Regions from separate parts of the Aquimarina sp. MAR_2010_214 genome, predicted to be linked through region 1. Evidence: riboswitches for the same ligand, from Rfam matches in the RefSeq annotation. Region 1 holds a riboswitch; the other holds the start of a gene.
What was found. Region 1 has a riboswitch for cobalamin ahead of ATE84_RS19075 (TonB-dependent siderophore receptor). Riboswitches for the same ligand answer to the same signal wherever they lie in the genome.
Positions count from the first base shown of each region.

Region 2: another riboswitch for cobalamin. It lies ahead of ATE84_RS25425 (ferredoxin); the one in region 1 lies ahead of ATE84_RS19075 (TonB-dependent siderophore receptor).

Region 1 is NZ_PJMS01000001.1:4,446,597-4,453,027, forward strand. It holds gene ATE84_RS19075 (TonB-dependent siderophore receptor) at 1-1,898, opposite strand, end outside; cobalamin riboswitch at 1,976-2,276, opposite strand; gene ATE84_RS19080 (bifunctional adenosylcobinamide kinase/adenosylcobinamide-phosphate guanylyltransferase) at 2,358-2,870, shown strand; gene cobT (nicotinate-nucleotide--dimethylbenzimidazole phosphoribosyltransferase) at 2,885-3,922, shown strand; gene ATE84_RS19090 (hypothetical protein) at 3,932-4,270, shown strand; gene ATE84_RS19095 (adenosylcobinamide-GDP ribazoletransferase) at 4,274-5,038, shown strand; gene cobC (alpha-ribazole phosphatase) at 5,020-5,538, shown strand; gene ATE84_RS19105 (sphingomyelin phosphodiesterase) at 5,551-6,426, opposite strand.
Region 2 is NZ_PJMS01000001.1:5,899,149-5,905,579, forward strand. It holds gene cbiB (adenosylcobinamide-phosphate synthase CbiB) at 1-911, shown strand, start outside; gene ATE84_RS25420 (AAA family ATPase) at 989-1,513, shown strand; cobalamin riboswitch at 1,689-1,877, shown strand; gene ATE84_RS25425 (ferredoxin) at 1,974-2,795, shown strand; gene ATE84_RS25430 (NAD(P)-dependent oxidoreductase) at 2,782-3,597, shown strand; gene cobA (uroporphyrinogen-III C-methyltransferase) at 3,600-4,322, shown strand; gene ATE84_RS25440 (sirohydrochlorin chelatase) at 4,400-5,338, shown strand; gene ATE84_RS26420 (hypothetical protein) at 5,685-5,861, shown strand; gene ATE84_RS25445 (superoxide dismutase) at 5,865-6,431, shown strand, end outside.

The DNA.
Region 1 (6,431 bases):
CTAAATCCTAAAATCTCCTGATAATCTTCATTGGTAATATTATGCATCGTTGCATAAACATTTAGATTTTTTAGTAATTGATAACTAACATAAAAATCTAATAAACCATAACTATCAAGAGAAACTTGCGTTGGGGCAAAAGTAATCGGGTCTAAATTGGCAAAATCATTATCGGTGCGCTTCGTATTATATTGATAGCTTAATGAAGTATATATCTTTTCACTTAATTGATAACCTACACTGGCGTTGAACATGTGTTCAGGGATTCTAATATTGTCTCTCAATTTATCAATATTAGTATACGTATAATTTCCATTTATAGATAGTTTATCTTCTAAAACTGTTGTAGACACCTCTACTTCTACTCCATCTACTTCAATATCATCTGGCGAATTAAAATTCACAAAAGTAGTAGGGTCAAAAGTGATAAAGTTTTCTGATTTACGATTAAAATAAACTATACTCGCAGTAGTTTTCTTCTTATGAGATAATTCAACTCCTCCTTCTATGGTTGTGCTCTCCTCTGGTTTCAGACCCGGATTTCCGCTAAAGAAGGCTGTATCATATAATTGAAATAATGACGGAGTGATATACGAGGTACTATAAGATGCTAATCCTTTAATATAATTATCTCCGAATGTGTGGGTATATGATGGGTTTATATTATAAACAACATGATTATCATAAGTACTATGAATATTGTATCTCGCTCCCACATTTAGATTAAGACCAAAATCTGAAGCATATACTACATTAATATAAGGATCAATAATATCAAACTCTGCATCAGTATCACTAATAGTTTCCTGTAGATCTGTAGTACCAAAAGGAATATTTTGAAGACCAAATTTGCTATATGAACCATTGGCTCCAATTACGGTATGCAATGAATTATTAAAGGTATATTTATTGTATGCATCAAACGTATGTACATTACCTTCGTATTTTGAAGGAAAACTAGATTTAGTAAGATCTCTTTCTAAAGACGCAATACTATTAGTAAATGTAAAACTACCATTAGGGTATTTAATCTCCCAAAACGACCCTACACGTAACTGCTGACTTTCAAATTGATTGTTACCATCTATTCCTGCCGCAGCATCAAAATCATTTTTATATTGATCCAGATTTCCAAAAAAATGAAATTTGAAGTTATCATTCCATTGATATCCTAGTTTAGCATACACATTAAATTTAGAAAATGCATCATTTTCAGCTCCTTCTGCTTCTGCTGCTGATAATCCATCACTAAACTGGTTTCCGAAGCTTGCCAAATAACTTACTTTTCCTAGGGTTCCATTAATTGAAGCCAAGTTTACAAATTCATTAATATCATAACCCTGATCTTCCTGAGATTGATTAGTCCCTATACTGGATTGAAAGTTAGCAGCGATCTTTTTCTTACTCTCAGACTTTGTAGTAATACTAATTACTGCAGTTGCAGCTCCCGAGCCATATAAAGTACTAGATGCTCCCTTAAGAATTTCTATTTCTTGTATTTGATTAACCGATAATAATCGCAAATCAAAATCTCCAGAAGAAGTAGAAGGATCACTAACCGTTACTCCGTCGATTCTAATTACTACCTGGCGATTGCGCCCACCACGCACATAAACTCCTAGATCTTGACCTGCTGCACTACCATTACCATTAATAAACAAACCTGTCGTTCTTGTGAGTACTGTAGCCACAGATTGCCCTTGACTACGTTCTAGTTCTTTAGCAGTAATTTTGGTGATCACCTTACCACTTTGTTGTCGTTTTAAACTAAATTTAGAATCAGAAATAACTACCTCATCAAGTTCATTAACTACTTCATCTATTTGGATCTCCTGTCCAAATACAAAAGAAGATCCCAGCATTAAAAATGCTGTTCCAAAAAACACTTTTTTGTTCATTACTTAAACACTTAATTTTTACAATTACCGGAAAAAAGTATGTAGTTTACCCATACCCAAACCTTTGTCCCGAAAGTTTGATTATATCGAATAAAGGCAGGTCTCCTGGCTCGCGTCTTGTTGTTTACCTTCCCGATCGTAATAACGAGCAGTGGTTAAAAGAGTTAACAACAAGCATCCTTCTTAATAATGGACACAGCATACAGTTGCGGGAACAGCTCAGGAATATTGATTTACGATACTAGATTTCAGAAATACGATTAGAAATTAAAAAAATCGCGATTCATCTATTTACCTTCGTTCTTCATTGTACCTGATTCCCTTTTAATCCTCAACTCCCCAGAAAGGAGCATCAGAACCAAAATTCAGCGCGAATGTATTATATTTTATGGAATTTCGAATTACTTTAACAAATAAATAATGTATTCGATTACCTTTGCTTTCTTTAAAACCAATTCAATGTTATATTACATTACAGGAGGAGAACGTTCTGGTAAAAGTAGCTATGCACAAGATCTGGCATTACAATTATCTAACACTCCTTATTATCTAGCTACTTCACGTATTTGGGATGATGATCATCGTAAACGTATAGATAGGCATATTGCAGATCGAGACGAACGCTGGATCTCTATAGAAGAAGAAAAAGAAATTTCTAAAGTTATCAAAAAAGATAGTGTCGTTGTTATCGATTGTGTTACTTTGTGGCTTACCAACTACTATATGGACACAAAAAATAATATCGAACTCTCACTGTCGCAAGCAAAAGTAGAATTTGACAAACTATTAGATATAAATGCGACCATAATTATTATTTCTAATGAAATTGGAATGGGAGTTCACGCTACTACTGAAATTGGCAGAAAATTCACCGAACTACAAGGTTGGATGAATCAGCATATAGCTAGTTATGCCGATAAAGCCGTATTAATGGTTTCTGGTATTCCTGTTGAAATCAAAAACTCTAAATAATCAAAACATACATCATGGACTTTGATATAAAACCTATCTTTAATAACAAACTTGAAGCAATTCTTCAAAACAAAATTAATACTAAAACAAAACCTATTGGTGCATTAGGAGAACTTGAAACAGTTGCTTTACAAATAGGTATGATCCAAAACACAGACCAACCAAGTTTAGATCAACCAACTATTCTTGTTTTTGCTGGTGATCACGGTATTGCAAAAAAAAGAGAAGTCAACCTTTATCCTCAGGAAGTGACTGCACAAATGGTTTATAATTTTGTAAATGAAGGGGCTGCTATTAATGTCTTTTGCAAACAACATCAAATTGCTCTTAAAATAGTAGACGCCGGGGTTAATCATGATTTTGAAAATATTCCTGATATCATTCACGCAAAAATTGATTTTGGTACTCAAGACTATCAGGAAACCCCCGCTATGACTGTAGAGCAATGTACTAAAGCCATACAAAAAGGTGCTGATCTGGTCACAGAAACGTTTAATAATGGTTGCAACACTATTGGTTTTGGCGAAATGGGAATCGGAAACACCTCTGCTGCTTCATTATTGATGTCATATTTCACAAAGATTCCGATCGCAGAATGTGTGGGTTCTGGAACAGGGTTGGATACTTCAGCTATTAAAATCAAACAACAAATTTTATCCGAAGTTTATCAAAAATACGCTCCTTCCTCTCCTCTTGAAGCATTAACTATTTTTGGAGGATTCGAAATTGCTATGATTACCGGAGGAATTTTAAAAGCAGCAGAACTCAAAATGACTATTATCATAGACGGGTTTATTGTCACTTCTGCCTTATTAGCTGCGTATGCTATGTATCAAAACGTAATAGATTATTGCATATTTGCCCATACATCAGAAGAACAAGGGCATCAAAAAATGTATCAGTTCTTAGAAAAAAGACCATTGATCAACCTTGGAATGTGTTTGGGAGAAGGAACCGGAGTCGCTATAGCATATCCTATCATAGAATCTGCAGTTACTTTTCTTAATAATATGGCTAGTTTTGAAAGTGCAGGAGTTTCTGGAAGTGAATAATCTAATACAATGAAAAAAGGGATTTTATCAATATTTATAGCTGTTATCGGGATGTATTTCTTATACTGGTATACAATTGATTTATCTCGGCAATACTTTATTTTGATAGAATCATCAAAAAATACCTCAGAATTAAATCCTTATATATTTACTGTTGCCAAGACTTTTAGAATAACCTCTGTCTGTATTGGGTTGTTAAGCCTCTATTTTGGTGTCATTTCATTTTTAAAGAAAAACAAAGTTGGAAGCATTGGGATAATTCTGGCTTTCATACTTATTATTAGTTCTTTAATTCCATTCTGGAAATATCTTGTTGAAGATGCTACTATAGACATTAATTTAAAATAAATCATGAAAAAAGAAATCCATATCTTTTTTACTGCATTGATGTTTTTTACTCGTATCCCTTGCCCAAAATGGGTAAATCACGATTCTGAAAATCTACACCTTAGTTCTAAATATTTTCCTCTAGTAGGAATCATTGTTGGAAGTATTGGTGCTATTGTTTTTTATGGAGCTTCTTTTATTTTTTCAATAGAGATTTCGATAATGTTATCTATGTTTTCTACTATCTATGCCACAGGTGCATTTCATGAAGATGGATTTGCCGATGTATGTGATGGATTTGGTGGAGGATGGACCAAAGACAAGATACTTTTGATCATGAAAGATTCTCGTTTAGGCACCTATGGTACCATTGGACTAATGTTAATTCTAGGGATAAAATTTATAGCATTAAGAGAAACAGAAACGTACCACATTCCATTAATACTAATTTCTGGACATGCCCTAAGCCGTTTTATAGCTACCACTCTAATCTTTACGCATCCTTATGTAAGAGATACAGAAAGTAGCAAGGCCAAACCAGCAGCAAAAAGCATGAGTCTACGGTCATTATTGATTAGTGGTATATTTGGTATTACTCCCCTGTTTTTCTTCAAAAATCCCATGATATTCCTTACCTTGATCCCTGTATACTTGTCAAAAATGTTCTTAGCAGACAAATTCAAAAAATGGATTGGTGGTCAAACAGGAGATTGCGCAGGTGCTGTCCAACAACTTAGTGAAATTGTATTTTATCTTACTAGCATAATTTTATGGAAATATATCTGGTAAGACATACCACTCCAAATATCGAAAAAGGAATTTGCTATGGGCAAAGTGATATTGGGATCACAGATACATTTACGGCCGAAGTAGAAAAAATACATCAATGTATTCCTATTCATGAAATTACTACAATATATAGTAGTCCTTTACAACGATGTAAACTATTAGCCAAAACATTCAAAAAAGAAATCATCTACGATAATCGACTTAAGGAGTTAAATTTTGGAGATTGGGAGTTACAGCCTTGGGATGCTATACATAGTTCAGAAATAGATCCATGGATGAATGATTTTGTAAATATACAAGTCCCAAATGGGGAATCATATATTACACTGCAAGAACGAATTTTGGATTTTTATACCTCTCTGAATCATATTTCTGAAGAAAAAATTGTCATAATATCACATGCTGGACCTATGAGAGCATTACTTGCTAACCTGCAAAAAATAGATCTTAAAGATTCTTTTTGTATCAAAATAGCATACGGAGAAGTGATTGCTATTTAAATTAAAATAGGATTACTTATCGAAAGTATATGTTGCTTTTACAGCATTATGATCCGATAGATCTTCACCGTCTATCACAAATTGAAGCACTTGCATTTCAGGTATAAAAACTGGTTGCTTGTGATTTTTGCTAATTAAAATATAATCCAATGTATTATTATAATTTGGATATTCTTTTCTAACCAAGGTATTCGCATTAGAATAGGTACCTATATCTGTTGAAGGATTAAAAGAATATAATATTCTAGAATTCAATATATTTTTCATCTCCATATACGAAGATGTATCTGTATATTCCACATTCATATCCCCTGCGTAAATTAATGGTTCTGATATTGGTATTTTTAAACTATTCATCCAATCTCTAATCTCTTCTAATTGCTTTAATCGTACAGGAGTTCCATCATAATCTCCTTGATCTGCTTGTAAATGTGTACCTACAATATGATATTTTTTCTCATTTTTAATGATCTCTACATATATTGCTCCCTTATTAGAATAATAATCTGCTGTTCCATATAGAGAATTATTAAACACGTATTGTCTTTTAATATCAATCGGGTATTTACTAAAAATTCTTACCCCTCCATTAACAACAAAAAGACTATTAGAACAATTTCCGCTAACAGAATTCCAATTGTCCCCTGTATTACAATATCTTCCTAAAAGAACTGTACTATATGGGTACAAATTCTTTAATTCATTAAACAAATGCTTCTTGACTTGATGATTAAAACCTTCTTGAAAAATCATAATATCTATTGAAGGTGCCATATCTGTTAAACTCTGTAGTTGTTTTTTTGCTCTCTCTATTTCCTTATATTGCTTAAACTTAGCTATTCCTGGCAGATGAAATATATTATAGTTCAATACTGTTAAACTTTCCATATTTC
Region 2 (6,431 bases), 1.5 Mb from region 1:
TTGGGTATATTCTCGATTTGATATTGGGAGATCCCAGGTGGCTTCCTCATCCCATACGGTTATTCGGGAATAGTATTGCTTTTGGCGAAAAAAAACTAAACACAAACCCTTTTGCTTTTATAAAAGGAATGGTGCTTACCATTGGGTTACTCGCAAGCACAGTTGCATTTTTTTATTATACTCAAAAACTCATTTCCTCATATACAATTGCATATTATACGTTCACCTCTGTATTTGTGTTCTACGCCTTAGCAAATAAAAGTTTAATAGAGGAAGGCAAGGCTGTTTTCACAGCTTTACAAGAAGGAATAGAGCAAGGTAGAAAACGACTGTCATGGATTGTGGGTCGGGAAACAGACCAATTAAATCCGCAACAAATAAAAACAGCGGTATTCGAAACATTATCAGAGAATCTTAGTGATGGAGTTATTGCTCCTCTTTTCTATTATGCATTATTTGGTGTGGCCGGTGCTATGGGATATAAAATGATCAATACTCTTGATTCTATGATTGGCTACAAAAATGATAGGTATATACATTTTGGGAAATTTGCTGCAAAATTAGACGATATGGTTAACTATATCCCAGCTAGAATTACGGCATTTCTAATGTTACTGGTAACTGGTAAACTTCATAAAATCTCTTTTGTAGTACAATATGGCAAACAACATTCTAGTCCTAATGCCGGATATCCCGAAGCTGCTCTGGCCGCGATTCTGGATTGTAAATTTGGTGGACCTAATTATTATCACGGAAAATTAGTTGATAAACCGTTTATAGGAACGAATGATCGAATCCTGAAAGATCGGGAAATAAAAACGGTAGCAAGGATCAATCAAAAAGTAACCTTTACATTTGTCCTTTTAATTTGTGTGGTTTATTATTTTCTTTATTCATCTATAATAGCGTGACAATAATTTTTCGATTTATTAGAAAAAGATCTAAAATCTAATAGTGAAACGGTCTAAATTCTAGCATCTAAAAAAATATGCCCAAAAGATATATCATCACCGGAGCACCGGGAACCGGAAAAACAAGTTTAATCCAAGCCTTACAAGCTAATGGACATCAGTGCTTTTCTGAAATTTCGAGAAAAATAATACTTGAACAACAACAAATAAAAAGTGACAAAACTCCTTGGGGGGATCTTCCTTGCTTTGCTAATTTAGTCTATCAAGAAACGGTCAGAGAGCTACAGATTCCTATCGAAAAAAATATATTTGTAGATCGAGGACTGCCTGATATTATTGCCTATCTAAAAGCAAAATCTCATCCTATTCCAGAATATCTGTTGGACTTTCCGTTCAAAACACATTATGTATCTACGGTATTTTTAATGTCACCCTGGGAAGAAATCTATATCAACGATCCCCAACGTCCTCAATCTTATCAGGAAGCACTACATATTCATCAATGTCTTGTACAAGTCTATCAAAACTTCAAATTTACAATAGAGGTAGTACCTAAAACAACTTTAACAAAACGTGTAGATTTTATCCAATCATTTATTTAGAACTCGTTTGGACTTTATAAATTAAAGCGAAAATTAGCAATTTTGTATTTGAAAGAAGGCTTTTTTGAGTTGCATAGCAGAGCTATGGAAGGAAGAAAAGGCAAAAAACAGATGCAAAAGAGCAATTTTTTAGCTAATTGAAAAAGTTTAAATGAGTTCTTAAACAAAAAAAGTATCTTCGCTGTTGATTTACGGTTCTTTTGGAAACAAAAGATGAAAAGGGAATTTGGTGAAAATCCAAAACTGTTCCCGCAACTGTAATACATATCTAAAATTATGATCCATATGCCACTGTAGTGCAACTATGGGAAGGTGATCATAATTGTGTAAAGTCAGGAGACCTGCCATAAATCAAAATATACTATTAACTCTCGGGTAAAGGGTTGGTCTTGAATAGCTTTATGTACATTCGTAAAGCAATCTTATTTTTGACTTCTCTTCCTGTTTTTATTTTTTAATTATGGGAAAAAATCTAAGTAAAGTAAACACCACCTTTCAATTTTGTGATGGAGGGTCTTGCAAAAAAGCAAAAGGTGAAATCGCTATACGTGAAGCCAGAGCATATCTTCGTAACAAAGGGCTTTGGGATGCTACTCATACTATTAAAACAAGATGTAATGGTCGATGTGAAGATGCACCAACCTGGATCGTACAACCTGGTAATTTTTGGTACAAAAACCTGACTCCTGATAAAGCTGTTTCAATTTTGAAATCTCACTTAGAAGAAGATCAACCTGTAGAAGAATACTTATTATATAAAGAAGGATGGTCGGTCTTACTAACCGAGAATGAAAAAACCATTGCTCCTGTTACTTTTAAAGATAAAACAGATACAGTATTAGGAGAAGCTTTGATAGCCCGGTCTTTTGCTTCTGATCAACACCTTTATCCTTTATTTAAGTACTTATTTCAAGAACCAAAACCTATTGCTGTGCAACAATACGACGCAGCCACCATTGAAATAAAATCGCCTCATCTGGTAGATTACACCGATGATTATGAGGTAAAAATTACTGGAGAAGAGCTTCAGTTGCAATTAACGATCGCCGGAATTCCAAAAGACATTTCAGAAGAGATAGCCGATCGTAAAGTAAGTGTTGCAGAAGTGATCTGGCTTAAAAAATCTACTATCTTTACCAAAGCAATACGCCTGAAAAACAAAAAAGGAAAACACCTGGTCACATTTTGGATAAAAGATGAGGATACAGTAACCTGGGAACATATCCTTACTGTCTATCTGGGGATGTCACCAAATCATATAAGAATCAGTGAAGAAGTCTAAACATATAAGTATACTAGGTTGTGGGTGGTTAGGATTACCATTGGCAATAGATCGAATTACCAATGGAGATACGGTAAAAGGATCTACAACCACAGAAAGTAAAATCGACAAGCTAAAAACTGAAGGAATTACACCTTATCTTTTTACACTTGGTGAATCTTCGGAAAAAGAATACGTAGATTTTCTATCAGGAAGTGAAATTGTCATCATCAATTTTCCTCCTAAACGAATTCCTAATATTATAGAAATATACCAAGATCAAATAAAAAGTATACTTCCATTTATTTCTGATACTCAAAAAATAATCTTTATCAGCTCTACTTCGGTATACCAAAACACAAATGGAGAAGTAACTGAAACACTCGTTGTTTCTCCCGAAAAAGAATCAGGAAAGGCTGTTGCGGCTGTAGAGCAATTATTGCAAGAACAATTTGAAAATAGAGTGACCATTATTCGATTATCAGGTCTTATTGGTGATGATCGCTTACCAGGTCGATTTCTTGCCAATAAAAAAGAAGTCCAGAATGGAGATGTTCCTATTAATGTAATTCATAGAGAGGATTGTATTGGATTAATTAATGCGGTTATAGAAAAAGAAGCCTGGGGAGAAATTATAAATGGTTGCGCAGACCAACACCCGATACGAAAAGAATACTATACACTTGCTGCCCAAAAAATAGGGCTTACCCCTCCTACTTTTATCAAACAAGAAAAGCAAGCCTATAAGATTATCTCCAATACCAAAAGTAAAACACTTTTAGGATATTCTTATATTCACCCTGATCCTTTAAAATTGATTTGATCATGAATATTATAGCCATAGTAGGTGCTGGCCCGGGAGATCCAGAATTATTAACTGTAAAAGCATCTCGTCTTATCAAAGAAGCAGATGTGATCTTTCATGATAATCTCGTTTCAGATCTTATTTTAGCAATTAATACAACTGGAGAAAAAGTATATGTGGGGCGTAAATTTGGAGACACTTCGGATCAAATAGAACGCCAGCAAAAGATCAATGAATTACTCTGTGCTCATTACCAGAAAGGCAAAAAAGTAGTTCGCCTTAAATCTGGTGATCCTTATGTCTACGGAAGAGCGGCTGAAGAAGCACGATATTTAACAGAAAAAAATGTTCCTTTTGAGGTGATTCCGGGTATTTCTGCAGCACTGGCAGCTGCTAATATTTTTAATATCCCCATTACTGAAAGGAATAAGTCTAATGCCATGCTGATATGTACGGCACATACTGCTGATTATTCTTTTGAACAACTAACGGGGATTGCGCATATGCTTAAAGCCGGAAATACCATTTCTATATATATGGGACTTAAAAGCCTGCATAGGATTATCCCTAAACTTTTAGAAGTATGCGAAGACGATACTATCCCAGTTAATGCAGCCTCTAATGTATCGAGATCTAATCAGGAAATTATAACAGGAACGCTAGGGAATATACAAGAACAGATCAAAAACAGCACATTACAAATGCCTGTGGTGTTACTTATTGGAGCTAATCCTATTCGGTAAATTAATGTTTGTCATTCCAGTGCAGACTGGAATCCATTTTCAACTATAGTCGATAATTCAATTTATAAATAAAAACAATGAAAGAAGGAATATTACTTTGTGGACACGGAAGTCGTAGAGAAGCTGCCATCACTTCTTTTAAACGACTAGTAAGTATCCTAAAAGAACGTTATGAGAGTAACTATGAAGTAGATTATGGTTTTTTAGAATTTAATCACCCTACTTACGAGGCTGCTGTAGAGCGCATGTACCTAAACGGAATTCGAAAAATATATGCTTTACCCGTAATTTTATTTGCTGGGTCTCATGCAAAAAATGATATCCCTTATGAATTGAACACCATTCAAAGTTATCACGAGGATCTCTCCATTGCTATGGGAAAACACATTGGTGTCAATTCCTTTTTGTTGGATCTTGCTGTAAAACGAATTGAAGAGACCGAAGCTACTTTATCTAAACTAGATCGAAAAGAAACCTGCCTGGTGGTTGTGGGTAGAGGGACAACTGATCCTGATGCCAATAGTGATGTATGTAAACTAACCAGTATGCTTTGGGAAGGAATGGGATTTGGATTTGCTACCACAGCTTACAGTGGAACAGCCTATCCCAAAGTCGATGAATCGCTACAAATGATTGAAAAATTAGGATTTAAACGAACTATCGTTATTCCTTTTTTCTTTTTTACAGGAGTATTACTAGAACGTATTTATGGCCATGTCACCGATATGAATACATCTTCTGCCTTAGAATATATCTATACAGACCCTTTTGGTACCGATGAATTATTGATGAAAGCTTTTGACGAGCGTTTAGAAGAAGCCAAAAGCGGTACTGCCCATATGAATTGTCAACTTTGTAAATATCGAAAACAAGTGGTAGGATTTGAACAAGATTTTGGTAAAGAACAAGTTGGGCACCACCTTAATGTAAAAGGTATCCTTTTTGAAGAAGATGAGAAACCCGGTGAAGTAAAAAACTCATTGGGTAGCAAAATCAAGAAGGTATTGGGGATTTAAATCTTCAGAATTTCAATTCTTATAATTTTACCAAAAATAGAGCGCTAAACTCAAGACATATACAATACAAACCTTATGTGACAGTATGGGTTCTCCACTAGATATCCTCATCTCTATTTAAGTATTGATTTGGGATGTATCTATTCGCTTTTGTTTCTTCCTAAAATCTATTTATTATAGTAAATACTAATTATCAATACTATAATTAAAAACATTCTCTCATTCTGGATCTATCATTATAGGTAATTATAGCGCTATGGATTTTATAAATATTTTATAAAATATAATTTGTTAGTCAACACTAACTTTTTTAGTTTTACACAGCTAATATTTTATATACTTATACATGGACTACGCTATTGAATTATTAGAGATAAAAAAATGGCAGTTAAACCGTGAAATCATGAATAAAAATCTTCTGCAAAAAGATATCAGAAAAGGAATCTCCGAATTATCAAAAGTCACAGAAATAACCAAAGCAATAAAGATTTTGAAATCAAAAAAATATAAACACAAAAATTAAAACATGAAGATTACACAACAAATACCAGATCTACCGTATGACAAAAAATCACTTGCTCCTATGGTCACAGAAGAAACTTTTGATTACCATTATGAAAAACATCATGCAGCTTATGTACATAATTTAAATACATTGATAAAAGACACTCCATTAGTAGACGTCACGGTACAAGAAATTATCCAATATGGGTTTCAACATAATGATACTCTCCTTTTCAATAATGCTGCACAGCACTGGAATCATAGCTTCTTCTGGCATTGTTTATCTCCAGATGAAGGAAAAAAACCACATGGAAAGATCAAAAAACTTATCGAAAGAGATTTTGAAACATTCGAAAAATTTAAAAAGCAATTCTCTACCAGTGCCATTAAATTATTTGGTGCAGGTTGGACCTGGCTTGTGCAAAACCAGGAAGGAAAATTAGAAATTCTATCCCTGAAAGATGCTCAAACTCCTATAATAGAAAACAAAACCCCTATCCTAACACTTGATGTCTGGGAACATGCTTACTATATTGATTATCGTAATGCACGTCCAAAATTTGTAGAAAGTTTTTGGGAGATTGTAAAC